3 regions of the Streptomyces longhuiensis genome follow, and region 2 is predicted to be linked to each of the others. Evidence: riboswitches for the same ligand, from Rfam matches in the RefSeq annotation. Region 2 holds a riboswitch; each other region holds the start of a gene.
The links. A riboswitch is a leader RNA that binds a small molecule or an ion and turns the genes downstream of it on or off. The one in region 2 is predicted to bind cobalamin.

Region 1: it holds a riboswitch for cobalamin, as region 2 does, so the genes downstream of both, nicT (Nickel transporter NicT) here and metE (5-methyltetrahydropteroyltriglutamate--homocysteine S-methyltransferase) in region 2, are expected to answer to the same signal.
Region 3: it holds a riboswitch for cobalamin, as region 2 does, so the genes downstream of both, LGI35_RS12870 (cobalamin biosynthesis protein) here and metE (5-methyltetrahydropteroyltriglutamate--homocysteine S-methyltransferase) in region 2, are expected to answer to the same signal.

What each region holds. Positions count from the first base shown of each region.
Region 1 covers NZ_CP085173.1:1,715,303-1,724,698, forward strand. The annotation lists gene LGI35_RS08155 (alpha/beta hydrolase) at 1-1,018, shown strand, start outside; gene LGI35_RS08160 (YybH family protein) at 1,155-1,640, shown strand; gene LGI35_RS08165 (class I SAM-dependent methyltransferase) at 1,637-2,362, opposite strand; gene rho (transcription termination factor Rho) at 2,776-3,939, shown strand; gene LGI35_RS08175 (GNAT family N-acetyltransferase) at 4,000-4,488, shown strand; gene LGI35_RS08180 (inorganic diphosphatase) at 4,537-5,076, shown strand; gene LGI35_RS08185 (ArsR/SmtB family transcription factor) at 5,102-5,464, opposite strand; cobalamin riboswitch at 5,554-5,777, shown strand; gene nicT (Nickel transporter NicT) at 5,807-6,901, shown strand; gene LGI35_RS08195 (YoaK family protein) at 6,944-7,657, shown strand; gene LGI35_RS08200 (hypothetical protein) at 7,749-8,456, shown strand; gene LGI35_RS08205 (sensor histidine kinase) at 9,000-9,396, shown strand, end outside.
Region 2 covers NZ_CP085173.1:8,334,558-8,343,953, forward strand. The annotation lists gene LGI35_RS37985 (LacI family DNA-binding transcriptional regulator) at 1-328, shown strand, start outside; gene LGI35_RS37990 (aldehyde dehydrogenase family protein) at 442-1,878, shown strand; gene trxA (thioredoxin) at 2,008-2,412, opposite strand; gene LGI35_RS38000 (dihydrolipoyl dehydrogenase family protein) at 2,540-3,964, shown strand; gene metE (5-methyltetrahydropteroyltriglutamate--homocysteine S-methyltransferase) at 4,036-6,354, opposite strand; cobalamin riboswitch at 6,521-6,744, opposite strand; cobalamin riboswitch at 6,848-7,045, shown strand; gene LGI35_RS38010 (ABC transporter substrate-binding protein) at 7,117-8,184, shown strand; gene LGI35_RS38015 (FecCD family ABC transporter permease) at 8,181-9,290, shown strand; gene LGI35_RS38020 (ABC transporter ATP-binding protein) at 9,302-9,396, shown strand, end outside.
Region 3 covers NZ_CP085173.1:2,740,666-2,750,061, forward strand. The annotation lists gene LGI35_RS12850 (class II aldolase/adducin family protein) at 1-382, opposite strand, end outside; gene LGI35_RS12855 (lysozyme) at 586-1,329, shown strand; gene LGI35_RS12860 (inorganic phosphate transporter) at 1,519-2,778, shown strand; gene LGI35_RS12865 (hypothetical protein) at 2,794-3,015, shown strand; cobalamin riboswitch at 3,126-3,267, shown strand; gene LGI35_RS12870 (cobalamin biosynthesis protein) at 3,379-4,320, shown strand; gene LGI35_RS12875 (cobyric acid synthase) at 4,317-5,891, shown strand; gene cobN (cobaltochelatase subunit CobN) at 5,888-9,396, shown strand, end outside.

The DNA.
Region 1 (9,396 bases), 6.6 Mb from region 2:
GGACGAGTTGCTCGGCCACGTCGACAAGGCTCCCGCCGAGGTCACGGCGCTCGGCCGGTCCGGCGTCCACTCCACGGTCGGCGCGGTGCGCGGCGGTCTGGTGCAGCCCGCCGGGCCACAGGGCCTCGATCGGGTGAAGGGCCTTCCGCACGGGCCCGCCGCACAGGTCGGCCGGGTCGACTCGGTCAAGATCGTCGGACGGCGCAGCAGGGCCGTGAACCCGGCGTTCGTGTATCTGCCGCCGCAGTACTTCCAGAAGCAGTTCCACCGCCAGCGCTTCCCCGTGATGGTCGCGATCAGCGGCTACCCGGGCGGCATCATGAACCTCGCCCAGTACCTCCAGGTCCCGCAGACCGCCGCCCGGCTGCTGAGGGCGGGCAAGATCCAGCCGACGGTGATCGTGATGGTGCGCCCGACGATCGCGCCGCCCCGTGACACGGAGTGCGTGGACGTACCCGGCGGTCCGAAGGCCGAGACGTTCTTCACGAAGGATCTGCCTCAGGCGCTCAAGCGGTCGTACCGCGTGGGTCACGATCCCAGCGCGTGGGGCGCTCTCGGCTATTCGTCGGGCGGCACGTGCGCGCTCCAGCTCACCCTGCGCCACCCCGGCGTGTACACGTCGGCGGCGGCGCTGTCGGCGGACTACAGGATCAGCGACGACCTGACCACCGGCAGCCTCTTCGGCTCGGGTCCCGGCGCCGCGCGGCGGCGGCGCGAGCACGACCTCGTCTGGCGCCTGGAGCACCTGCCGGTACCGCGCGTGTCCGTCCTGGCCGCCAGCAGCAGGTCGGGCGAGAAGGACTACGGCGACACGATGAGGTTCCTGCACGCGGTGAAGCCGCCCATGACGTCGGCCCAGATCATCCTGCCGCGCGGCAGCCACCACTTCACGACATGGCAGCGGGAGATCGCTCCGGCCATGCGGTGGATGAGCGGCCAGCTCACGTTCCCGCAGGACACCACGCCCTCATCGCACCGCCGGCCCACGGCACAGGCCGCGAACCGGCCACACCCGTAGCCGCGCCGCGTCGCTGTCCCGCCTGCCCGGGCCTCGCTCCGGCCCGACGGATCACCCGTCACCGACGACCCGTTACGGTGGCCTGGCATCGGCGCCGCCCCGGCGCGCCTCCCCCGTCCGACCAGGAGCAGCCCTCATGCCCGAGTCCGCCGTGTCCGCCCGCCCCGCACTGGCCAGGCCGGGCGCGGCGCCCGGCGACGTGGCCGCCGTCTGGTCCGTCGTGACCGGCATGTACGAGGCGTACGCCACTGGGGACCGCGCCCAGATCGACGCCCGGCTCGACCCGGAGGCGACGATCTGGGACCCGGCCGCCGAGCCGCTGCTGCTCGGCAAGCCGGACCTGGACCGGGTGCGGGACGAGCGGCCCGAGTCCGGGGACGGGCCCGTGGGGAGCGGGCTTCGCCCGTACGACCCGGTGGTCGACGTCTTCGGTGACACGGCGGTCCTGCGTTACTGGCTGCGCGTCGCGTACACGCCCGGCCCGGACGGCACCCCGCTCCGTCCCGAGCTGCTGCGGAACACGGCGGTCCTGCGCAAGGACCCCGCGGTCGGCCGCTGGCTGATCGTGCATCTCCACGAGGACGTACGGCAGGCGGGCGGGGCGCCCGAGACCGACGTCTAGCGCGGCGGGCCGGCCTTCGTGGCCACCAGGAGGCGGCACCTGGGGCTGCCGTCGGAGCGCTCGCCGAGTTCGGGCAGCGCCCGGAGCTCCACGTCGAAACCGGCCCTGACCAGCTCGTTCCGTACGTCGCCGAGGCGGAAGCCGCGGTAGTACATGACGAAGGGCGGCCGCCACAGCGCGTTGCGGACCCGCATCGCGCCGTCGAAGGCCAGCATCGACCAGTAGCCGCGGGAGCCGGGCCGCGCGGGAGCCGGCACCGGGAACGCGAAGCGTCCGCCCGGCCGCAGCACGGAGTGGACCTGGGCGAACAGGGCGGGCCGCTGCCTCGGCAGGAAGTGGCCGAACGCCCCGAAGCTGACGACGAGGTCGAAGGCGGGGCCGAAGGGCAGGGCGAGGGCGTCGCCGCGCACCAGGTCAGCGCCGCTCCCGTGGGCCGCGCGGCCCGCGGTGAGCATGCCCGCGCTGATGTCGACGCCGACGGGCCGCTCGCGGCACACCTGCGCCAGGACGCCGAACCCCGCGCCGGTCCCGCAGCACAGGTCCAGTCCCCGCTCGAAGGGACCCATGACGCGCAGGGCACGGGTCACGGGTCCGAGGACCGACCGGGGCGTGCGGAACGGCGTGCGGTCGAACTTGGGGGCGAGCAGGTCGTAGCCGTGCTCGACGGAGGACAGCGCCTGGACGGCGAGCTCCCGGACTGTGGGGCCTTCGGGTGCGAACATCGGGGCTCAGCATAGGCCGCCACGCCCAGTGTCACGGGGGCTGTGCTCAAGGGGTCGAGCAAGGGTCACGGGGCGGCCGAGAACGGCGGCCCGTGACGTGAGCCCTTGCGGGACGGCGCCCCCATGGTGTTACAGTGCGAATGGCACATGTGCTAGCCGCCTCTTCGGCGCCGGTGCCCGTCCCCCTCTCCGAATCGCCGCGACAGCGGGATTCGTCGAATCGATGTCAGCGATGCGCCAGGCGGCGCCGACGCGCCGTACCCCGCATCGCTTCTCCCCGGCCACAGGCTTCTCAGGGCTTTCACGGGCCTCTTCGCCCGCCCGCCTCGCGGGGCGTGCAGTCACCGCCCCGCTCCCGCCGGATCCCCCTCACTCATGCTCTCGTACGAACGTCCGCGAAAGGACCGATTCCGATGACCACCACACTCGAACCCCCCACCACCACAAAGGCGTTCACGACGCAGCCGAAGGAGGAGATCGCGGTCCAGGCCTCGGGCGTCCTCGACATCCCGGGCAGCGGGCCCGGGTTCCTGCGCCTCGCCGACCTCCTGCCGACGTCGCACGACGTCCAGGTCCCGGCCGCCCTGATCCGCCGACTCGGCCTGCGCAAGGGCGACTTGATCCAGGGGACCTGCGGCAGGCCGCGCGTCCTCGCCGAGGTCGAGCGCGTCAACGGGCGCCCCGTCCAGGAACTGCGCGGGCGGCCCCGGTTCGGCGACCTCACTCCCCTGCACCCGCGGCAGCGGCTGCGTCTCGAAACCGCGAAGGGCGGCGTGACACCCCGCGTCGTCGACCTGTTCACCCCCATCGGCAAAGGGCAGCGCGGGCTGATCGTGGCGCCGCCGAAGACCGGCAAGACGGTGCTGCTCCAGCAGCTCGCCGCGTCCGTCGCCACGAACCACCCCGAGGCCCATCTGATGGTGGTGCTCCTCGACGAACGGCCGGAGGAGGTCACCGACATGCGGCGCTCGGTGCGCGGCGAGGTCCTCGCCTCGACCTTCGACCAGCCCGCGAAGGCGCACATCGCGCTGGCCGAACTGGCCGTCGAGCGTGCCAAGCGGCTCGTCGAGGACGGCCGGGACGTCGTCATCCTCCTCGACTCCCTGACGCGCCTGTGCCGCGCCCACAACAACACGGCCTCGTCCGGCGGACGTACGCTCAGCGGCGGTGTCGACGCCTCCGCGCTGATCGGGCCCAAGCGGTTCTTCGGAGCGGCGAGGCTCGCCGAGGAGGGCGGCTCGCTCACCATCCTCGCCACCGCGCTCGTCGACACCGGCTCCCGCGCCGACGACTACTTCTTCGAGGAGCTCAAGAGCACGGGCAACATGGAGATCCGCCTCGACCGCACCCTTGCCGAGCGCCGGATCCACCCCGCGGTCGACCTCGCCCAGTCCGGCACGCGCCGCGAGGAACTCCTGCTGCCGGAGGCCGAGTTGGCGGTCGTACGCGGGCTGCGGCGCGCTCTTCAGTCGCGGGACGGGCACACCGGGCTCGAGACGCTCGTCGAGCGGATCCGGCAGACGCCGGACAACGCGACGTTCCTGCGGCAGGTGCAGTCCACCGTGCCCACCGCGTGAGACGGCCGCGGTACCAGGTCCCCGGTCGATCGGCGCGACAGGATGCGTAATACTCTCACTATGACTTCGAGCATTACAGTCCCGAGAGGCGCGGGGGACGGCGGGGCGGTCCGGGTGCGCAGGGCGACCGCCCGCGACGCCAAGCGGCTGACCCGGCTCGTCCGTACGTCCCGCGCCTACGAGGCCCCGTACGCGTCGATGGTGGCCGGCTACCGGGTGGGCCCCGACTACATCGAGGCTCATCGTGTCTTCGTCGCGGTCGACGCCGACGACCTGGTGCTCGGGTTCTACGCGCTCACACTCGTGCCGCCGGAGCTCGACCTGATGTTCGTCGCCGACGCGGCGCAGGGGCTCGGCATCGGGCGGCTGCTCGTCACCCATATGAAGGACGAGGCGCGCGCCGCCGGACTCGCCTCGGTCCGCGTGGTCTCGCACCCGCCCGCCGAGGGCTTCTACCGCAGCACGGGAGCCGTCCGCACCGGCACCGCGGCCGCCGCGCCGCCCGCCGTGATGTGGGACAGGCCCGAATTGGAGTTCCCGATCGGCTGACGCGCCCGCACTCCCGGGAGCACACTCGAGGTGGACGAGGAGGCCGGCTTGGACAACGAGGTCCGACACACCGACGCAGCCCACGGCACCGACGCGGTCCACGCGTTCGACGTCACCGTGGAGATCCCCCAAGGCTCCCGCAACAAGTACGAGATGGACCATTCCGTCGGCCGCATAAGGCTCGACCGGATGCTGTTCACCTCCACCCAGTACCCGGCGGACTACGGATACATCGTCGACACCCTCGGACGCGACGGCGATCCGCTCGACGCGCTCGTCCTCGTGGGCGATCCGACGTTTCCCGGCTGCACCGTCGAATGCCGGGCGATCGGCATGTTCGTGATGCGGGACGAGAAGGGCATGGACGAGAAGGTCCTGTGCGTGCCCGCGCACGATCCGCGCCATGCGTCCTTGCGGGACATCGAGGACATCCCCGAGTTCGACCGTCTGGAGATCACGCACTTCTTCGAGGTCTACAAGGACCTGGAGCCCGGCAAGTCGGTCGAGGGCTCGCACTGGGAGGGCCGCGACCTCACGTACGCGGAGATCGCCGCCGCGCGCCGGCGGGCCGCCGCCCTACGGGACTGAAACCGACCAGGACGGCGCGCACGTGTCAGTGCGCGCCGTCCGTCGCGCAGTGCTCGAGCAGATCCGCGGTCGCCGCGTCGACGACGCGATAGCGCACGATCCTGCCCTCCTTCTCCCCCACGACCACGCCGGCCGCGCGCAGCAGCCGCAGCGCCTGCGAGACCGCCGGGTCGTTCATGCCCGTGGCCACGGCGAGATCCGACACGGCGAGCGGCCCCGCCCGGTACAGCGCGAGCAGCAGCGCGAGGCGCCGGGGATCGGCGAGCAGGGAGAAGCGGTCGGCCCAGGCGCGGACATGTCCTGGCTCACCGATCGCGGCGATGGCCTCGCAGACCCGGTGGCCGTCGATCGTGCGGCGGTCGGCGCGCTCGGCAGGGACGAGATGCATGACCCCATCCTCGCAGCCGCCGATGTGATCTTGAATACCCGCGCACACCTACGCAGGTGTGCAGCCTTGCAGGCGCCGCCGACCGGCCTCTAGTGTGGGCGGGCCGTGGCGCTCGGGAATTCGGTGACGGTCCCTCAAAGGACCCAGACCGAAGCGGCCCTCGCCACTGTGATCGGGCCCCGGGTCCCTCGGCGACGAGACGACTCGGGACGCCTCGCCCCACCACGCCACTGGCTGCCGCGCGCAGCTGGGAAGGCAGGGGCGGACGCGGACACCCGTCAGCCAGGAGACCGGCCACGGCATCTCACGAAGTGATTCCACGAGGTGTTGGAGCGTGACCGCATGGCCCTGCCCGTAAAGCCCCCGGAGACCGGACGCGACGCCTTCCACTGGCGGCGCGAGGACACCGTCCGCACCGCCGGGCTCCTGGCGGTGATAGCCGCGCTCCATGTCGTCGCGTTCGGCGTGCTGTTCCTGCTCGTCGTACCGGAGCACTACGAGGTGGGGTCGAAGGCCTTCGGCATCGGCCTCGGCGTCACCGCGTACACCCTCGGGATGCGGCACGCGTTCGACGCGGACCACATCGCCGCGATCGACAACACGACCCGCAAGCTGATGGCCGACGGCAAGCGCCCGGTGTCGGTGGGCTTCTGGTTCGCGCTCGGCCACTCCAGCGTGGTGGTCGTGCTCGCCGCGCTGATCGCCGGGGGCACCCAGCTCGCCGGGCGGATCATGAACGAGGGTTCCGCCACCCATCAGACGCTCGGCGTCATGGGCACCACCATCTCCGGGTCCTTCCTCTATCTCATCGCGGCGCTCAACCTCGTGGCCCTGGTGGGGATCCTGCGGGTGTTCCGGGCGATGCGCGCGGGCTCGTACGACGAGGCGGAGCTCGAACAGCACCTGGATTCACGGGGATTCATGAACCGGATCCTCGGCCGGTTCACCAAGTCCATCACCCGGCCGGGCCAGATGTACCCGCTCGGTTTCCTCTTCGGCCTCGGCTTCGACACGGCGACCGAGGTCACGCTGATGGTGATGGCGGGCAGCGGCGCGGCGGCCGGACTGCCCTGGTACGCGATCCTGTGTCTGCCGCTCCTGTTCGCCGCGGGAATGAGCCTGTTCGACACCCTGGACGGGACGTTCATGAACTTCGCGTACCAGTGGGCGTTCTCGAACCCCGTGCGCAAGGTGTTCTACAACCTGGCCATCACCGGCCTCTCGATCGCCGTCGCGTTCCTGATCGGCACCATCGAGCTCGTGGGCGTCCTGCACGACAAGCTCGACCTGCGGGACTCGGTGACCGGCTGGATAGCGGGGCTCGACCTGGACAACGTCGGGTTCATCATCGTGGGCCTGTTCGTCGTCGTCTGGGCGGCGGCCATCGGGTACTGGCGGCTTGCGAAGGTCGAGGAACGGTGGGCCGTGCGGACCTGATCCGGCGGGCCGCCGGGACCGGGACTCCGTAAGGTCGTGCGGGTGAGTGAAGCCAGCGATCCACCAGCGGCGCCCGCGTCCGTGCCGCGCCGGTCGACCCTCCCCGCGGCCCTCACGGTCCTCACGGTCGTGAGCGGAATCGTCGACGCCGTCAGCTATCTGGGCCTCGGCCGCGTCTTCGCTGCGAACATGACCGGCAACGTCGTCGTCATGGGCTTCGCCGCGGCGGGCGCTCCCGGGTTCTCCGCCCTCGGATCGCTCACCTGTCTCGGCGCGTTCCTCGCGGGGGCCGTGTGCGCCGGACGGCTGACCGGAGTGTTCGCCGAGCGGGCGCGGGAGATCTGGGTGCGGTCGGTGTTCGTCACCGAGGCGGTCCTGCTCGCCGTGGCGACGGCCGTCGCGTTCGCGTGGCCGGGCGAGGCGACGTACGCCCTCATCGCCGTCCTCGCGGGGGCGATGGGGCTGCGCAACGCGACGGTCCGCAAGCTCGCGGTCCCGGACATGACCACGACGGTCCTCACGATGACGCTGACCGGGCTCGCCTCGGAGTCCTCGCTCGCGGGCGGCACCGGTGTGCGGACGGGGCGGCGGATGGTCTCCGTGGTGGCGATGGTCGCGGGCGCCACGCTCGGCGCGCTGCTCGTGCTGCACCACGGCCTCGGCTGGCCGCTCCTCGTCGGCACCCTGCTCGTGGCGGCCACCGCGGCCGGATATCGCGAGCCGGCCGCCGACGCGGGCGACGTCCGATCGGCCTAACCCTGCGGGCGCAGCCCGCCCGGGCTCACTAGCGTCCTGACCAGGACCGCAGCTCCCCCTGCCGCTGCGGCACAGGGACCGGAGACGCCTCATGTTCTGCCCGATAGCCACCGTCATCACGACGACCGCCTGCCTCACCGCGCTCGCGCCCGGGACCGCAGCAGCACAGCACCCCGTCGCCGCGCCCGCCGCGGTGACCGCACCCGACGCGGTGAGCCGGACCGACTCGGTGGGCCGGACCGCCCCCTTGAGCCGCAACGACTCGGACGACGGGCCCCGCGACCGGGGCTCGTCGGACGGGGGCCGCGACCGGGGCTCGTCGGACGGGGGCCGCGACCGGGGCTCGTCTGACGGCGAGTCCTTCGCGGAGGCCTTCCTCTCCCCCTCGACGGTGGCGGCCTCGTCCTCCGTCGACATCACGGTCTCCTGCGCCGGCGGCGGGCGGGGCGGCTCCATCACCGCCCGGTCCCAGGCCTTCGCCGCCGGCTCCGTCTCACTCCCCGTGTACGGCGGCGGGAGCGGGCGGGACGGGCGCACCCAGTACCGGGGGACGGCACGCCTCGCCGGAGAGGTCGGGACCAGCTCGCAGGTGTCCGTGCAGGGAGTGTGTCCCGACGGCAGGCAGTGGAGCACCCCGATGAACGTGACACGCGACGGCGGCTATCGCGGCGCGCGCGCCGGAGTCGGCAGCACCGCGGACGGCGGCGTGGACCTGGGCCGGATCGGCTTCGGCGCGGCGCTCGCGGGCGGGGCCGCCTACGTGCTGTGGCGCAGGACGCGCGCCCCGCAGGAGGACTGACCTGTCCGTCCGCCGACGGTCACACACGAGGCAAGTGCGCCGTACATCCGTTCCGCCCCTGACCAACCGCGCTTTGCCGACAATCGCCGCCATTGTGGCCGGCCGAACCGGACCCTCCGAGGCTCCACATCCATGACGCGGCATCGGCCATCCGGCCGGGGTTGGCTGAAAACAGCCCCTCGACAGTAACGCGAGAGCCGCTCAGGGCCGCCGTTCACCGGCCACCGCACCGGTGAACGCGCCCCGTCCCGAGCCCACTCACGCCCGGCCGCACCCAACACCCGTACACCTGTCCCCATTTGCCACACCCCTGACGGCGAAGTTCGCTACCACGGTCCCCGGACAGGCTGACGACTTCACGACGAACTTCGCCGCCGGGCGCTCTGCGTTCATTGTCCCGGTTCTCTCACCGCGCGCGGTGGCTAGCATGAGCGCCACATACGTGCCGGAAGATCACCATCCCGTTGGTGGGACCGGCCGTGCGGCCGATTCGAGCCGATCGGCCACGACCTTCCCGCACGCAAGCACCGATGGGACCGCGGAATGCCAGTGCCTGCCCGCCCGAGGCCGCGCCGAACACCCACGTCGCGGCGCCCCACGCTCGCCGTCCCCCTCGCCGTCCTCGTGGTGGCCGGAGCGGCCGTCGGCGCGGTGACCGCCGCGGCTCCGCAGGCCGCCCGCACCTGGGTGCTCGTCGCGCTCCTCGTCAGCTGGCTCTGCGTGGCCGCCTCCCTCATCACGGCGGCCCTGCTCCAGCAGCGCGCCCGTGGTGCCGTGGACGCCGCGCAGGGCGAATCGCTCGCGCTCCAGCAGCAGTTGACGCAGCGCGGGGCCGAGGCCGCCCATCTCGTGAACGTCACCCTCCCCTCCGTGTCGAAGCGGCTGCGGGACGGCGCGGGCGCCGAGGAGGCACTCGCCGCCACCGCGCCACCCGCGGACC
Region 2 (9,396 bases):
CGACGAGGAGTCGGCCGGGCAACTGGTGCCGAACATACGTGAGTTGGGGCTCGACGCCGTGTTCGCGTACAACGACGAGTACGCGATGCTCCTGATGCGGGCGCTCCAGGACGCGGGGGTCGGCATCCCGGAGGAGACCGCGGTCATCGGGGCCGACGACCTGATGCTCGGGCGGCTGCTGCGGCCCCGGCTGAGCACGGTCCGTATCGAGCTGCCGTCCGGGCAGGAGCTCGCCGCGCTCGTCGACCGCCTGGTACGTGACCAGGGCGCCGTGACCGAGTCGCACGACATGCTCCGCGCCCGCGTTGTGGCCCGGGAGTCGACCTGACGGCCGGGGTCGCGAGCGGCCCACGCGACTAGGATGTTGCATGCTCAACAACATGGGTCGGCGCATCGCCCCGCGCGCCGCCCCGGAGATCAGTGACCGATCGGAGATCCGGCATGTCCCTGCTCGACCCGAAGACCTGGCAGGCCCGCCCGCTGTCGGGCGATGAGCACGCGGTCACGGAGCCCGCCACGGGTGAGCGCCTCGCCACCGTCACGCTCGCCTCCCCGGACGACGTCCGCGCCGCGGCGAGGGCCGGCGCCGCGGCCCAGGGCGACTGGGCCCGGCAGCCCCACTTCGCGCGCGCCGCCGTCCTGCGCCGCGCGGGCGACCTGTTCACCGAGCACGCCGACGAACTGCGCGCCTGGCTCGTGCGCGAGTCGGGATCCATCCCGGGCAAGGCCGACTTCGAGCTGCACGTCGCCGCCCAGGAGTGCTACGAGGCCGCCGCCCTGGCCTCCCGGCCCACCGGCCAGGTCCTGCCCAGCGAGGCGCCCCGCCTTTCCTACACGCGCCGCGTCCCGGCCGGTGTCGTCGGCGTCATCGCCCCGTTCAACGCCCCGCTCATCCTCTCCATCCGCTCCGTCGCCCCGGCCCTCGCGCTCGGCAACGCCGTCGTCCTCAAGCCGGACCCGCGCACGGCGGTCTGCGGCGGGCTCGCCCTGGCGGCCGTCCTCGCCGCCGCGGGCCTGCCGGAGGACGTCCTCCACGTGCTGCCCGGCGGGGCGGACGCCGGCCAGGCGCTCGTCGCCGACCCGGACATTCCCGTCATCTCCTTCACCGGTTCCACCGGCGCGGGCCGGGCCGTCGGCGAGGCCGCGGGGCGCCACCTCAAGCGGGCGCACCTGGAACTCGGCGGCAACTCCGCCCTGATCGTCCTGGCGGACGCGGACCTCGACGCCGTCATCTCCACCGCGGCCTGGGGCTCCTTCTTCCACCAGGGCCAGATCTGTATGACGACCGGCCGCCACCTCGTCCACGCCTCGCTCTACGAGGAGTACGTCGAACGGCTCGCCGCGAAGGCCGAGTCCCTCGCCGTCGGTGACCCGCACCGCGACCAGGTCCACCTCGGCCCCGTCATCGACGCGGCCCAACTCGCCAAGATCCACGGCCTGGTGGAGGCCAGCACCGCCGCGGGGGCCAAGCTGGCCGCGGGCGGCACGCACCGCGACCTCTTCTACCGGCCGACGGTCCTCGCGGGCGTCGACGACAGCACCCCCGCGTACGCCGAGGAGGTCTTCGGCCCCGTCGCACCCGTGCGGTCCTTCACCGACACCGACGAGGCGGCCGCGCTGGCCGCCGCGAGCCCGTACGGCCTCTCCCTCGGCATCGTCACCCGCGACCCGGCGCGCGGCCTCGACCTCGCCGAGCGCATCCCCACCGGCATCGTCCACATCAACGACCAGACGGTGAACGACGAGGCGGTCGCCCCGTTCGGCGGGGTCGCGGCGTCCGGCACGGGCGCCCGCTTCGGCGGCGAGGCGAACATCGAGGCATTCACCGAGACCCGGTGGACGACGGTGCGCGGCGACGTGGCGGGCTACCCGTTCTGACCCCGCGCACGCGCCCCGTTCCGGCCCTGCGCACACGACTCGTTCCGAGCCCCCGCACGCGAGCGTGAAACGGCCGCCGGGCCCGTACGGAGAGTACGGGCCCGGCGGCCGTCGGTATGGGGGGTGGCGTCAGGCCTGCTCGCCGCCCGCGCCGTCCTCGCCGGCCTTGGCCTGCTGCTCGGCGATCGACTTGCGCACCTCGTCCATGTCCAGCTTCCTGGCCTGGCCGATCACGTCGTCCAGGGCCTCCTGCGGGAGCGCCCCGGGCTGGGCGAACACGGCGACCTGGTCACGGACGATCATCAGCGTCGGGATCGACTGGATACCGAACGCCGACGCGAGCTCCGGCTGGGCCTCCGTGTCGATCTTCCCGAAGAGCAGGTCCGGGTTGGCTTCCGCGGCCTTCTCGTAGACGGGCGCGAACTGCTTGCACGGCCCGCACCACGACGCCCAGAAATCGATCAGCACGAACCCGTTGTCCGTGACCGTCTGGTCGAAGTTCTCCTTGGTGAGCTCCACGGTGGTGCTGCTCATGATGTGCCCTCTTCCTGCTTCCTGGTTGCGGTGCTGAAGCCGCTGTTCACAACGGTCCCGGTAACGGACGTATTCCGCGCGCGTACCCGTGTGGCCCCGGCGCACACCTGCGACCACACTGGGGCCCATGACGGATGAGAACACATACGACGTGGTGGTCCTGGGCGCCGGGCCGGTCGGGGAGAACGTCGCGGACCGGGCACGCGCGGCGGGCCTCAGTACCGCGGTGGTGGAGAGCGAACTGGTCGGGGGCGAGTGCTCCTACTGGGCGTGCATGCCCAGCAAGGCCCTGCTGCGCCCGGTCATCGCCCGGGCCGACGCGAGGCGCCTGCCGGGCCTGCGCGAGGCCGTGCAGGGCCCTCTGGACGCGCCCGCCGTCCTCGCTCGCCGTGATGAGTACACCTCACATTGGAAGGACGACGGCCAGGTGAGCTGGCTGGAGGCCATCGGCGCCGACCTCTACCGAGGGCAGGGCCGCCTCGCGGGCCCCCGCCGGGTCACCGTCACCGGGCCCGACGGCACCGAGCACGTCCTCACGGCCCGCCACGCCGTCGCGGTCTGCACGGGGACGCGCGCCGCGCTCCCCGACCTCCCCGGTCTGGCCGACGTCGAGCCGTGGACGAGCCGCGAGGCCACCAGCGCGCAGAAGGTGCCGGGCCGCCTCGTCGTCGTGGGCGGCGGAGTCGTCGCCGCGGAGATGGCCACGGCCTGGCAGGCCCTCGGCTCGCAGGTCACCATGCTCGTACGGGGATCGGGGCTGCTGCCCCGGATGGAGCCCTTCGCCGGTGAGCTGGTCATGCAGGCCCTCGTCGAGGCGGGCGCGGACGTGCGGACCGGCGTCTCCGTCAAGGGGGTCACCCGGGAGGGCGGCACCGTGGTCACCACCCTGGACGACGGCTCGACCCTGGAGTCCGACGAGATCCTCTTCGCCACGGGCCGCGCGCCCCGCACGGACGACATCGGCCTGGAGAGCGTCGGCCTCGAACCCGGCTCGTGGCTCCCCGTCGACGACAGCCTCCGCGTCGAGGGCAGCACCTGGCTGTACGCGGTCGGGGACGTGAACCATCGCGCGCTCCTCACCCACCAGGGCAAGTACCAGGCACGTATCGCGGGCGCGGCGATCGCCGCCCGAGCCCAGGGCGTCCCGCTCCTGGAGACGGACCGCTGGGGCGCCCACGCGGCGACCGCCGACCACTCCGCCGTCCCGCAGGTCGTCTTCACCGACCCCGAGGCGGGCTCGGCGGGACTGACCCTCGCGGAGGCCGAGGCGGCGGGCCACCGCGTCCGCGCCGTCGACTACGACATCGCCTCGGTGGCGGGCGCCGGCCTGTACGGCGACGGCTACCGCGGCCGCGCCCGCATGATCGTGGACCTCGACCGCGAGATCCTGCTCGGCGTCACCTTCGTCGGTCCGGGCGTCGGCGAACTCGTCCACTCGGCGACGGTCGCCGTCGCGGGCGAGGTCCCGATCGACCGCCTGTGGCACGTGGTCCCGTCCTATCCGACGGTGAGCGAGGTGTGGCTGAGGCTGCTGGAGACGTACCGTGGCTGAGGGAAGTCCCTCCGCGCGTGGCTGTCCGGGCGAGTCACGATGCCCCCCGCCCGGACAGTCTCACCCCTGGGTCAGGACGCGGAGAGTTCCCCGCGGACCGTACGGGCCGCCGCGACCAGGTTCTCCAGGGAGGCGCGGGTCTCGGGCCAGCCACGGGTCTTCAGCCCGCAGTCGGGGTTGACCCACAGCCGCTCGGCGGGGATCGCCTCAAGTCCCTTGCGCAGCAGGGCCGCCGCCTCGCCGGCACCGGGCACGCGCGGCGAGTGGATGTCGTACACGCCGGGTCCGGCCTCGCGCGGGTAGCCGTGGGCGGCCAGTTCGCGGGCGACCTGCATGTGCGACCGGGCCGCCTCCAGGCTGATCACGTCGGCGTCGAGCTCGTCGATGGCCTGCACGATGTCCCCGAACTCGGCGTAGCACATGTGGGTGTGGACCTGGGTGTCCGGCCGGACACCGCTCGTCGTGAGCCGGAACGCCTCCGTCGCCCATGTGAGATAGGCGGCGTGGTCGGCGGCGCGCAGCGGGAGGGTCTCGCGCAGGGCGGGCTCGTCCACCTGGATCACCGAAGTCCCGGCAGCCTCGAGGTCGTTCACCTCGTCCCGCAGGGCGAGCGCGACCTGGCGCGCGGTGTCGGCGAGCGGCTGGTCGTCGCGCACGAAGGACCACGCGAGCATGGTGACGGGGCCGGTGAGCATGCCCTTGACCGGGCGGCCCGTGAGCGACTGGGCGTACGTCGTCCAGCGCACCGTCATCGGCTCGGGGCGCGAGATGTCACCGGCGAGGATCGGCGGACGGACACAACGGGTGCCGTAGGACTGCACCCAGCCGTGCCGTGTGGCCAGATAGCCGGTGAGCTGCTCGGCGAAGTACTGCACCATGTCGTTGCGCTCGGGTTCACCGTGCACCAGGACGTCGATGCCGGCCTTCTCCTGGAAGGCGATCACCTCCTGGATCTCGGCCCTGACGCGCTCCTCGTAGGCGGCGGCGTCGATCCGTCCGGCCCGCAGGCCCGCCCGTGCGGCGCGCAGCTCCGCCGTCTGCGGGAACGACCCGATGGTCGTCGTCGGCAGGATCGGGAGGCCGAGGCTGCCCCGCTGGGCCGCCGCCCGTTCCGCGTACGGCTGCGCGCGGCGGGCGTCCGCCGCCGTGACCGACGCGGTGCGGGCGCGGACGGCCGGGTCGCGGGTGAGGGCGGAAGTGGCCCGGGAGGCCAGGTCGGCGCGGTTGGCGGCGAGTTGGGCCGAGATCGTGTCGGTGCCCTGCGTCAGACCGCGTGCGAGGGTGGCGATCTCGGCGGTTTTCTGGCGGGCGAAGGCGAGCCAGCGCAGGATCTGCGGCTCGATGTCGCGTTCGAGAGCCGTGTCGACGGGCACGTGCAGCAGCGAGCAGGAGGCCGCCACGTCGACGCGGTCGGCCAGGCCGAGCAGGGTGCCGAGCGTGGCCAGCGACTTCTCCAGGTCGTCGACCCAGATGTTGCGGCCGTTGACGACCCCCGCGACCAGGCGCTTGCCGGGCAGTCCGCCGACGGCGGCAAGGGCGTCCAGGTTGGCGGCGGCCCTCTCGGTGAAGTCGAGGGCGAGTCCCTCGACCGGCGCCCCGGCCAGGACGGGCAAGGCGTCGCCGAGCCGGTCGAAGTACGAGGCCATCAGCATCTTGGGCCGGTCGGTGAGGGCGCCGAGGTCGCGGTAGGCGCGCCTGGCGGCGTTCAGTTCGGCCGGCGTGCGGTCCTGGACGAGGGCGGGTTCGTCCAGCTGCACCCACTCCGCGCCCGCCTCGCGCAGGTCGGCGAGGACTTCGGCGTAGACCGGCAGCAGCCGGTCGAGCAGGGTCAGCGGCTCGAAGTCGGCGGCCACCCCGGGCGCGGGCTTGGCCAGCAGCAGATAGGTGACCGGGCCGACGAGCACGGGCCGGGCCGAAAAGCCCAGGGCGAGCGCTTCCTTGAGCTCGCCGACCTGCTTGGTGGAGTCGGCCGTGAACACCGTCCCTGGGCCCAACTCCGGCACCAGATAGTGGTAGTTGGTGTCGAACCACTTCGTCATCTCCAGCGGCGCCACGTCCTGCGTGCCGCGCGCCATGGCGAAGTAGCCGTCCAGCGCGTCGGCCTCCACGGCGAAGCGGTGCCGCTCGGAGATCGCGCCGACCATGACGGTGGCGTCCAGGACGTGGTCGTAGAACGAGAAGTCACCGGTGGGGACTTCGTCGATGCCCGCGTCGGCCAGTTCGTGCCAGTTCGCGCGGCGCAGGCCGGCGGCGGTGGCGCGAAGGGCGTCGGCGCCGACGCGGCCCTTCCAGTAGCCCTCGATCGCCTTCTTGAGTTCGCGGGCAGGGCCCTGGCGCGGGTAGCCGTACACGGTGGCCCGTGCTGCCGCGGCTGCGGACTTGGTGGTCACGGAGATCTCCTTCGCGAGATGAATCCCTGAGATCCCGGAGACGGGACGAGAGCGCGAAGGGTGACACGGACCGGACGGTGCGGTCGCGTACGGCAGGGCACGCGCGCCCGTTCGGTGTGTACGCCGACCCGCCCTCGAGGTCACCGGGATATCCGCGCACGAATGGTTCACGCGCGGGCAACGGGCAGGTCTTCGGACTCGCGGGCACGTCCACCCGATGTCGGGCGGACACCTACTGGCCGTCGCTTCCCAGCCCGATCCATCGGGCCAGTGCGTGTGACGGCGGTCGTTCCAGCTCACCGCTGCGGGGCAGTCCCGGATTCCCACCGGGTTCCCTCTTACGACGCTCCCGCCTGGCGGGCGGGGCGAACCAGCTGCACCGGTCACCCTACGCACGCGGGACGGTCCGGCGCGAGCCCGCCCCGCACCGCGGACACCGGGCGAGAAGGGGCCGCCGTCTGAATTCGGGTGCCGTGGTAGCTTTCCAAGGCCAGTCGAACTCATGCCCGTCTGCCCCGCATTGCGGGAACGTGGACAGGTATGTGTCAGGGAATCCGGTGCGAATCCGGAGCTGACGCGCAGCGGTGAGGGGGACGGGCGGGGCATCGGCCACTGGACAGCACGCGGTCCGGGAAGGCGTCCTGTCCGCGTGATCCCGAGTCCGAAGACCTGCTGGCAGCCTTCGCGGGCTCCGGTCGGGGCGGCGGGGGAGACCGTGCGACCGGGCTCCGCGCATGAGCCCTCGACATCGAGGAAGTCCCTGTGCCCTTCGCGCACCCCGCCACACGCCGTGGCTCCGTTCGCCTCATACCCCGTACCGCGCTGTGTCTCGCCGGGATGCTCGCCCTGGCCGCCTGCGGCAGCGGCGGATCCGCCCGCACGTCCGCGGCCCAGGAGAGCACCGCCGGCCATCCCGTCGTACTCGACAACTGCGGTACGCGGGTCGAGGTGAAAGCGGCGCCCGAGCGTGCCGTCTCTCTCGACCAGGGCTCGACCGAGATCATGCTCGCCCTCGGCCTCGGCGACCGCATGGCCGGCACGGGGACCTGGACGGACCCGGTGATGAAGGGACTTGAGAAGGAGAACGCGAAGGTCGAGCGGCTCGCCGACCGCTATCCGTCCTTCGAGAAGGTCCTGGACGCCGAACCCGACTTCGTCGCCGCCTCGTTCGGCGCCACGCTGAGCAAGGGCGGAGTGGCGCCACGCGACCAGTTCGCGAAGCTGGGCGTACCGGCGTACCTCTCGCCCTCCGACTGTGTCGGCAAGAACAACAGCGGCGGCGGCGACGGTGCCCGCACCAAGACCCTCGGCATGGAGACCGTCTACGGCGAAGTCCGCGACCTCGCCGCCGTCTTCGATGTACGCGAACGGGGCGAGCGGCTCGTCTCCGCGCTCAAGGCCCGCGTGAAGAAGGCGACCATCGGCATCGACGCCTCCCGGACGACCCTCCTGTACTGGTTCGCCAACTCCGACTCCCCCTACATGGCAGGCTGTTGCGGAGCGCCCGGCGTCATCACCCGTGAGGTGGGGGCGAAGAACGTCTTCGACGACACCCGCGACGAATGGCCCCAGATCAACTGGGAGACGGTCGCCGACCGGGACCCGGACGTCCTCGTCATCGGCGATCTCACGCGGCGCTCGCAGACCGCCGAATCCGCCGCCAAGAAGATCGAGTTCCTCGAGTCCGACGCCGTGACCAAGAACATGACCGCCGTGAAGAAGAAGCGGTACGTGCTGCTCAGCGGGCAGGCCATGAACCCGACCATCCGTACGGTGGAGGGCGTGGAGCAAGTCGCCGCGAAACTACGGGCGTTCGGACTCGCCGGATGAGGAGCGTGGAAGCGTCGCCCCCGCCGCCCGAGGCGCCCTCTGAGGTCCCTCCTGAGGCTGCGCCGCCACCCGTCACCGGGAAGCGGCTTCATGCGGTGCGCGGCGTGCTCGCCTGGCCGACCGGTTTCGCGGTGCTCATCGTGTCCGTGGCCCTGGCCATCACCATCGGCCCGGCCGACATCGGGATGACCGATGTCTGGTCGGCCGTTGCCGCCCACCTCGGCCTGGGCAAACCGGAGTTGACACCCATCCGCGACGGCATCGTGTGGAACCTGCGGCTGCCGCGCACCCTGCTGGCCGCCGTGTGCGGCGCGGGGCTCGCGGTGTGCGGCGCCGTGATGCAGTCGCTGCTGCGCAACCCGCTCGCCGACCCCTTCGTCCTCGGCGTCTCCTCCGGCGCCTCGACCGGCGCGGTCCTGGTCGTCGTACTCGGCGTCGGCGGCGGCGCCCTGTCGGTCTCGGGTGGCGCCTTCCTCGGCGCGGTCGTCTCCTTCGCGCTGGTACTGGTGCTCAGCCAGGCTCTCGGCGGCTCCACCGACCGTGTGGTGCTGTCCGGGGTGGCCGCCATGCAGCTGTTCTCCGCGCTCACCTCCGTCGTCGTACTGACCGCGGCGGATGCCGAGACGACGCGCGGCGTTCTGTTCTGGCTGCTCGGCTCGCTCGGCGGGGCGGGCTGGACCGACGTCCGGATGTGCCTGGCGCTGCTCGTGGCGGCGCTCGTGATCTGCGTCGCGCACGCCCGTACGCTCGACGCCTTCGCGTTCGGGCAGGACGCCGCCGCGTCGCTCGGCGTGAACGTGGCCCGCACCCGCCTGGTCCTGCTGTGCACGACCGCCCTGCTCACGGCGGCACTGGTCAGCTCGGCCGGCGCGATCGGCTTCGTCGGCCTGGTGCTGCCGCACGCGGCGCGGGCCCTTGCGGGTCCGGGGCACGCCCGGCTGCTGCCGGTGACGGCGCTGGCGGGCGCGGTCTTCCTCGTGTGGGTGGACACGCTCGCCCGCACCGTCCTCGACCCGCAGGAGCTGCCGGTCGGCGTGGTGACCTCGCTGATCGGCGTACCGGCCTTCGTCCTCGTCCTGTACCGCACCCGGAGCCTGCGCCGATGACCGTTCCGCCGATGCGCACAACCACCGCCGAGGGACTGCGGGCCGACCGCGTCCGCCGCGAAACCGGCGGACACCTCATCCTGGACGGCGTGAGCGTGCACCCGGC
Region 3 (9,396 bases), 5.6 Mb from region 2:
CGGCCATGTAGTGGATGAGCGGTAGTTCGGACACGAGGGTGGAGACGGCGGTGGCGTGGACCGCGTGGGTGTGGACGACGGCGCGGGCCGGCGTGGCGCGGTAGACCGCCAGATGCATCGGGAGTTCGCTGGTCGGGGTCAGGGTTCCGGCGCTCTGCCGGCCGTCGAGGCCGACGGCGACGAGGTCGCCCGGGGTGAGCTCGTCGTAGGGGACCCCGCTGGGTGTGACGAGGACGGTGTCGCCGATCCGCGCCGAGACGTTTCCCGAGGTCCCGACGACGAGGCCGTCGGTGACGGTGCGCCGGGCCGTCGCCACGAGCGCGCTCCACGCCTGCGCGAGCCCGTCCGCGCCCTGCCCCGCACCGCCCGGTTCCTCCGCCATGCCCGCATCCTGCCAGCCGCGCGGCGGGCCCGCGCGGGTCGTGGGGCCGGGGCACTTCCGTGCGCAGCCCAGGAGTCCGGAAGCGCACGAATGGGCATGAATGCCCGCCTGGAAACGATTGGCTGGAGATCGACGGGCATGGAGGGATCTTCCGGTAACCTCCGGTTTGATTTGTCATGCACGTCGCCATTTCGGGGGGATATATGGCTCGTGGTCACAAACCGTTCCGTCGCCGTACGCACATCGCGACCGCGACATCACTGGCCGCCCTGACATTCGGGGGGACCGCTCTCGCGCAGGCCCCGGCGTCCGCGGCGGGCGGCACCAAGGGACACGACGTCTCGTCGCACCAGAAGAACGTCAACTGGCAGAAGGCCAAGAGCAAGGGCGCGCGGTTCGTCTACGTCAAGGCGACCGAGTCCACCACCTACCGCAACCCCTACTTCGACCAGCAGTACGGCGGAGCGCGAAGCGCGGGCATCATCCGCGGCGCGTACCACTTCGCACTCCCGAACAAGTCGTCCGGCCGGACGCAGGCCTCGTACTTCGTACGCAACGGGGGCGCGTGGCGGGCGGACGGCTGGACGCTGCCGCCGGCGCTCGACATCGAGTACAACCCCTACAGCTCGAAGAAGTGCTACGGCCTGAGCAAGGCGAAGATGATCTCCTGGATCAGGTCGTTCAGTGACGAGGTGCGCAGCAGGGCGGGCCGCCGGCCGGTGATCTACACCAATTACCGCTGGTGGAAGAGCTGCACGGGCAACAGCACCGCCTTCGCGGGCAACCACGCGCTCTGGCTCGCGCGCTACGACGAGTCCGCCGGGGCGCTGCCCTCGGGCTGGTCGTACTGGACGTTCTGGCAGTACGACAACGGCGGCGGACTGCCGGGTGACCAGAATCTCTTCAACGGTTCGCAGGCTCAGCTGCGGAGGTTCGCCCACGGCTAGCGGAGGGCCTACTTCCGCTTGATTCGGCCACCGTTCCGCTTCACGGACGACCCCGTGCCGCCGCCCCGTTCCCAACGGAGTGGCGGCACTCCACTTCGGGTCACCGCACCGCCCGCCTCAGTTCATCTTCCGTTCACTCAGATTGCCTACGGTCGCCGAGCCACTGACGTCCAACAGAAGCCTGGGTAAATGGAACACATCACGCTTCTCCTCGGGATCGTGATCGTCACCGCTCTCGTGTTCGATTTCACGAACGGTTTCCACGACACAGCCAACGCGATGGCCACCACCATCTCGACCGGCGCTCTCAAGCCCAAGACGGCGGTGGCCATGTCCGCCGTGCTCAACCTCGTCGGCGCCTTCCTCTCCGTGGAGGTCGCCAAGACGATCTCCGGCGGCATCATCAACGAGGACGGACTCAAGACCGAGGTCATCTTCGCGGCGCTGGTGGGCGCCATCCTGTGGAATCTCCTGACCTGGCTGGTGGGGCTCCCCTCCAGCTCCTCCCACGCTCTCTTCGGCGGCCTCATCGGCGCCGCCGTGATGTCGATGGGCTGGTCGTCGATCAACGGCGGCACCGTCGTCACCAAGATCCTCCTTCCGGCCGTCGCCGCGCCGCTCGTGGCGGGCATCGCCGCGATGCTGGCCACCCGGCTCACGTACCGGATAGGCAGCAAGACCGACCAGAAGGCGACCGCCAAGGGCTACCGCGCCGGGCAGATCGCCTCCGCGGGCCTGGTCTCGCTGGCGCACGGCACGAACGACGCGCAGAAGACGATGGGCATCATCACGCTCGCCCTGATCACGGGCGGCGTCCTGAACCCCGGCGCGAACCCCCCGATGTGGGTCATCGTCTCGGCCGGTACGGCCATCGCGCTCGGCACCTACCTCGGCGGCTGGCGCATCATCCGCACCATGGGCAAGGGCCTCACGGACCTCGCGCCGCAGCAGGGCTTCGCCGCCCAGACCAGCGCCGCGACCGCGATCCTCGCCTCCTCGCACATCGGCTTCTCGCTCTCCACGACGCAGGTCTGCTCCGGCGCCGTGATGGGCTCGGGCCTCGGCCGCAAGGGCGGCGTCGTCCGCTGGTCGACCGCGACCCGCATGTTCATCGCCTGGGGCCTGACCCTGCCGGCCGCCGGTCTGGTCGGTGCGGGCGCCGAGTTCCTCACCAAGCAGGGCTCGTGGGGCGTCGCCGTCACCGCGCTGCTCCTGATCGCCGGCGCGGGCACCATCTGGGCGCTGTCCCGGCGCAACTCGGTCGACCACACGAACGTCACGGACGACGACGTCACGGACGAGCCCGCCGGCGTCGTGACCACCGCGATCGCGGCCGTCACCCCGCCGCCCACCGGCACGGTCGGCGACCTGGACACCGACGTGAAGACCACCATCCCCGCCTCGCCCGCCCCGCCCTCGGCGGAGCCCGCGCGACCGGCCACGGTCTAAGGAAGCAGCAGCGCTATGCACATCGACTGGGCAGCACTCGGCTCCGTGTTCGGAGTCAGCCTCGTGATCACGGTGGCCCTCGTGGGCCTGTTCACCCTCGGCATCGTCGGCCTCACCAAGCGGGACTCGGCGGCGGCCCGGGGCAACTCGGCGGCGCTGGCCGTCTCCGGCGCGTACGCCTGCTTCGCCCTGTGCGCGGCGGCCGTCGGATACGGGATCTTCCTGATCGTCGCCTGACCGGAGGTAACCGGCAGGACTGCGGGGTGCGGGACGCGAAGGCGTCCCGCACCCCGCTTCGTGTGTGCCTCAGCACACTCTCCCTTCGCAGGTCAACGGCAAGTTGACGGGCGTTCGCGGAGCGTGGTGGACTTCCGGGGCCATCTACGGCAGCAGGAGAGGAAGCCGGTGCGAATCCGGCGCGGTCCCGCCACTGTCACCGGGGAGTGATCCCCGCGAGCCAGGAACTCTCGCCGCCGGTCTCTTCCAACCAGGGCGTGGACACCCTGAGTGAGGACATATCGCCATGCGCGGCTGCCAGTTGCGGGTGCTCCCGCCGAGAACGAGTACAAGGGTTCCGTTCGCCGTAGCGGCGGGCTGACCGTGCGAGCCGAGCGCGTCTTCGCGTACGGCAGCGCCGCCGGACTCCTCGGTGACCTCCTGTTCGGCGATCCGCGCCGCGGGCATCCGGTCGCCGCGTTCGGACGGGCAGCGGGCGCCGTCGAGCGAGTGCTGTGGAGTGACCACCGCGGGTGGGGCGCGCTGCACACCGCCATGTGCGCCGGGGGCGCCGCCGTCGCCGGTGGCCTCGCCGCGCGCGCCGTGCGCCGCTCCCCCGCCGCCTCCATCGCCCTGACCGCCGCCGCCACCTGGGCCGTCGTCGGCGGTACGTCGCTGGGGCGCGAGGCGCGCGCCATCGGGGGCGCGCTGGCCGCCGGTGACGTGGACGCGGCGCGCGAGCGGCTGCCGCATCTGTGCGGGCGTGACCCGCACGCACTGGACGCGGACGGGATCGCGCGGGCCGTCGTCGAGTCCGTCGCCGAGAACACCTCCGACGCCGTCGTGGGCGCGCTCGTGTGGGGCGCCGTCGCCGGGGTCCCCGGGCTCGTCGCCTTCCGCGCCGTGAACACGCTGGACGCCATGGTCGGGCACAAGTCGGCCAGGTACCGCCGCTACGGCTGGGCCTCCGCGCGCCTCGACGACGTGGCGGGCTGGCCGGGGGCGCGGCTGACCGGCGTGCTCGCCGCGGTCGCGGGCGGCCGTCCCCGCGGCGCGCTCACCGCGTGGCGCGAGGACGCGCGGCTGCACCCGAGCCCCAACGCCGGTGTCGTCGAGGCCTCGTTCGCGGGGGCGCTCGGGGTGCGGCTCGGGGGCACGTTGTCGTACGGCGGGCGGGTCGAGCACCGGCCCGTACTGAACGCGTCGGGCCGGTCCGTGGAGACCGCCGACGTAGAGCGGGCGGCGCGGCTCTCGCGGCGCGTGAGCTGGCTGGCCCTCGGCGTGTGTGTCGCCGGGCGGGCACTGTTGCGGAGGGGGAAGTCGTGAGTGGTGGCGGACTGCTGGTGGCAGGAACCACGTCCGATGCCGGGAAGAGCGTCGTCACCGCGGGCATCTGCCGGTGGCTGGTGCGGCAGGGGGTGAAGGTCGCGCCGTTCAAGGGGCAGAACATGTCCCTCAACTCCTTCGTGACACGCGAGGGCGCCGAGATCGGCCGTGCCCAGGCCATGCAGGCGCAGGCCGCCCGCGTCGAGCCGAGCGCCCTGATGAACCCCGTACTGCTGAAGCCGGGCGGTGACCGGAGCAGCCAGGTGGTGCTCATGGGCAAGCCGGTGGGCGAGTTGAGCGCCCGCGGGTTCTTCGGGGAGGCCGGTGCCGCGGCGAAGCCGCTGTCAGGTGCGGTGTCCCCCGGGAAGGCGCTGCACGGGGGGCGCCAGGCAGCACTCCTCGACACCGTCGTGGGATGCCTGGAGGAACTCCGGGGCAGCTATGACGCCGTGATCTGTGAAGGGGCGGGCTCTCCCGCCGAGATCAACCTGCGCCGCACCGACATCGTCAACATGGGGATCGCGCGGGCCGCGCGGCTGCCCGTGCTCGTGGTCGGCGACATCGACCGCGGCGGCGTCTTCGCGTCCTTCTTCGGCACGACGGCGCTGCTCGCGCCCGAGGACCAGGAGCTGCTGGCCGGCTATCTGGTGAACAAGTTCCGCGGGGACGTCTCCCTCCTCGAGCCCGGCCTCGACATGCTCAAGGACCTGACCGGGCGCGCCACGTACGGAGTGCTCCCCTTCCAGCACGGCCTCGGCATCGACGAGGAGGACGGGCTGCGCGTGTCGCTGCGCGGCTCCGTGCGCGAGTCACGGACGACGGCCCCCGTCGGCGAGGACGTGCTGCGCGTCGCCGTGTGCGCCGTGCCGCTGATGTCGAACTTCACCGACGTGGACGCGCTGGCCGCGGAGCCGGGCGTCGTCGTGCGGTTCGTCGACCGGGCCGAGGAGCTCGTCGACGCGGACCTGGTCGTCGTGCCGGGAACGCGCGGCACCGTCAAGGCACTTCAGTGGCTGCGCGAGCGCGGCCTCGCCGACGCCCTCGCGCGCCGGGCCGCCGAGGGGCGCCCGGTCCTCGGGATCTGCGGCGGTTTCCAGGTGCTCGGCGAGCGCATCGAGGACGACGTCGAGTCGCGCGCGGGCGCAGTGGACGGGCTCGGACTGCTGCCCGTGCGGGTGCGGTTCGAGCGCGAGAAGACCCTCGCCCGGCCCGTCGGCGAGGCGCTCGGCGAGCGCGTCGAGGGCTACGAGATCCATCACGGGGTCGCCGAGGTCACGGGCGGCGAGGCGTTCCTGGACGGGTGCCGCGTCGGCTCCGTCTGGGGCACGCACTGGCACGGCTCGCTGGAGGCGGACGGCTTCCGCCGGGCGTTCCTGCGCGAGGTCGCGGCCGGCGCGGGCCGTCGTTTCGTACCGGCGCCCGACACGTCGTTCGGCGCGCTGCGCGAGGAGCAGCTCGACCGGCTCGGCGATCTGATCGAAGAACACGCGGACACGGACGCGCTGTGGCGGCTCATCGAGTCCGGCGCTCCGTCAGGACTGCCTTTCATTCCACCGGGAGCGCCCGCATGAGCACAGTGTTGTTGTTGTCGACCGCAGACACCGATCTGCTGGCGGCCCGGGCCTCCGGCGCCCCCTACCGGATCGGGAACCCGACCCGCGTCGACGTGCAGAGCGAACTGCCGGAGCTGCTCGACGGCGTGGACATCGCCGTCGTACGGCTCCTCGGCGGCAAGCGCGCCTGGGAGGACGGGCTCGCGGCGCTGAAGGCGTCCGGCGTGCCGACGGTCCTGCTCGGCGGCGAGAGCGTCCCGGACGCGGAACTGATGGCCGAGTCGACCGTGCACGCGGGCGCCGTGGCCGAGGCGCTGCGCTATCTCGTCGAGGGCGGCCCGGGCAACCTCGTCGAGCTGGCCCGCTTCCTCGTCCAGGACGTGCTCGTCAACGGGCACGGCCGGGCCGGGAGCACGCAGGAGCGGCACAGCGCCGAGCCGCAGAAGATGCCCGAGTTCGGGGTGCACGGCCGCCGTGCGCGCGTCGAGGGCCGCCCGACGGTCGGCGTGCTCTTCTACCGCGCCCACGAGCTGTCCGGGAACACGGCGTTCGTGGACACGCTGTGCGACGCGATCGAGGCACGCGGCGTCAACTCCCTTCCGGTGTACTGCGGTTCGCTGCGCGGCGCCGACCCCGGCCTGTACGAGCTTCTCGGCGAGGCCGACACCCTGGTCGCGACGGTGCTCGCGGCGGGCGGCACGCACGCCTCGCAGGCGTCCGCGGGCGGTGACGAGGAGGCCTGGGACATCGGCGCGCTCGCCGACCTCGACATCCCCGTCCTGCAGGGTCTTTGCCTCACGTCCTCGAAGGCGGCCTGGGAGGCGTCGGACGCCGCCCTGTCGCCGATGGACGCGGCGATGCAGGTCGCGATCCCCGAGTTCGACGGCCGGATCGTGACCGTGCCGTTCTCCTTCAAGGAGGAGGGCCCCGACGGCGTCCCCGTGTACGCGGCCGACCCCGAGCGGGCCGCGCGCGTCGCCGGGATCGCCGTGCGCCACGCCCGTCTCGGCCACAAGCCGAACGGTGAGAAGAAGCTCGCCGTCGTCTTCACCGCCTACCCGACCAAGCACTCGCGGGTCGGCAACGCGGTGGGCCTCGACACGCCCGCCTCCGCCGTCCGCGTCCTGGACGCGCTGCGCGAGGCCGGTTACGGCGTCGACGGCTACCCGGACAACGGGGACGAGCTGATCCACCGGCTCATCGAGGCGGGCGGCCACGACGTCGAGTGGCTCACCGAGGACCAGCTGGCCTCGGCGCCCGCGCGGGTGCCGCTCGCCGACTACCGCGCCTGGTTCGACAAGCTGGCGCCCGAGCTGCGCGAGGGGATGCTGGAGGCGTGGGGCGAGCCGCCGGGCTCCCTCTACGTCGACGGCGACGACATCGTGCTCGCGTCGCTCCAGTTCGGCAACGTCGTCGTGATGATCCAGCCGCCGCGCGGTTTCGGCGAGAACCCCATCGCGATCTACCACGACCCGGACATGCCTCCGTCGCACCACTACATGGCCGCGTACCGCTGGCTGGAGAACAGTTTCGGCGCGGACGCCGTCATCCACATGGGCAAGCACGGCACGATGGAGTGGCTGCCCGGCAAGGGCCTCGGTCTGAGCGGGAGTTGTGCGCCCGACGCGGTCCTCGGCGAGCTGCCGCTGATCTACCCGTTCATCGTGAACGACCCGGGCGAGGGCACCCAGGCCAAGCGCCGCGGGCACGCCACGGTCGTCGACCACCTCGTCCCGCCGATGGCGCGCGCGGACACGTACGGCGACCTGGCGAAGCTGGAGCAGCTTCTCGACGAGTACGCGCTCGTCTCCGACCTGGACCCGACCAAGGCCCCGGCCGTGCGCGCCCAGATCTGGACGCTGGTGAAGGCCGCCGAGCTCCACCACGACCTGCATGTCGACGAGCAGCCGGACGACGGCGACTTCGACGAGTTCGTGATGCACATCGACGGCTATCTGTGCGAGATCAAGGACGTGCAGATCCGCGACGGTCTGCACATCCTGGGCGGCGGCCCGGTCGGCGAGCCGCGCGTGAACCTCGTGCTCGCCGTGCTGCGCGCCTCGCAGGTGTGGGGCGGCACCGCGAACGCGCTGCCCGGCCTGCGGGCCTGCCTGGCCGAGCACTTCGGGCTCGTGGAGAAGGAGCTGCTCGGCGAGCCGGGCGCGCCGGCGAAGGTGCCGGTGGAGCTGACGAACCTCGTCGACGGCCCCGCCCGCAGCGCCGCCGACGCGATCGACCTCCTGGAGCAGCTGTGCCGGCGCGCGGCCGAGGGCATGGAGGAGCGCGGCTGGGACGCCGCGGCCGTCCCCGCGCTCGTCCGGGACGTCGTCGGGTCCGAACTCCCCGACGCCGTGGCGGTGTTGGAGTTCGCGTGCCGCGAGGTGGTGCCCCGGCTCGCGCGCACCACGGACGAGATCGGGCACATTCTGCGAGCGCTCGACGGCGGATACGTGCCGGCGGGACCGTCCGGGTCGCCGACGCGCGGCCTGGTCAACGTGCTGCCGACGGGCCGTAACTTCTACTCCGTCGACCCGAAGGCGATCCCGTCGCGGCTGAGCTGGGAGGTCGGGCAGGCGCTCGCCGACTCGCTGGTGGCGCGCTACCTCGCCGACACCGGCGAGTACCCCAAGTCCGTGGGCCTGACGGTGTGGGGCACCTCGGCGATGCGTACGCAGGGCGACGACATCGCGGAGATCCTCGCGCTGCTCGGCTGCCGCCCGGTGTGGGACGACGCCTCGCGCCGTGTCACCGGCTTCGAGATCGTGCCGGCCGCCGAACTCGGGCGCCCGCGCATCGATGTGACGGTCCGTATCTCCGGCTTCTTCCGTGACGCCTTCCCGCACGTCGTCGGTCTGATCGACGACGCCGTGCAGGCCGTCGCCGCGCTCGACGAGAGCGCCGAGCAGAACTACGTCCGGGCGCACGTCGAACAGGACGCCGTCGAGCACGGCGACCGGCGGCGGGCCACGGCCAGGATCTTCGGGTCGAAGCCGGGTGCGTACGGGGCGGGTCTGCTGCCGCTGATCGACGCCCGCAACTGGCAGTCCGACGCGGACCTCGCCGAGGTGTACGCGGTGTGGGGCGGCTACGCGTACGGGCGCGGGCTCGACGGGCGGGCCGCGCGCGGCGACATGGAGACGGCGTTCCGGCGCATCAACGTGGCGGCGAAGAACGTCGACACCCGCGAGCACGACCTCGTCGACGCCGACGACTACTTCCAGTACCACGGCGGCATGGTCGCCATGGTGCGGCATCTGACGGGGTCCTCCCCCGAGGCGTACGTCGGTGACTCCGCCGTGCCCGACCAGGTGAAGACCCGCACGCTCGGCGAGGAGACCCACCGGGTGTTCCGGGCGCGTGTGGTCAACCCGCGCTGGATGGCGGCGATGCGCCGACACGGCTACAAGGGCGCCTTCGAGATGGCGGCGACCGTCGACTACCTCTTCGGGTACGACGCGACGGCCGGCGTGGTCGACGACTGGATGTACGAGAAGCTGTCGGCCGAGTACGTCTTCGACGCGGA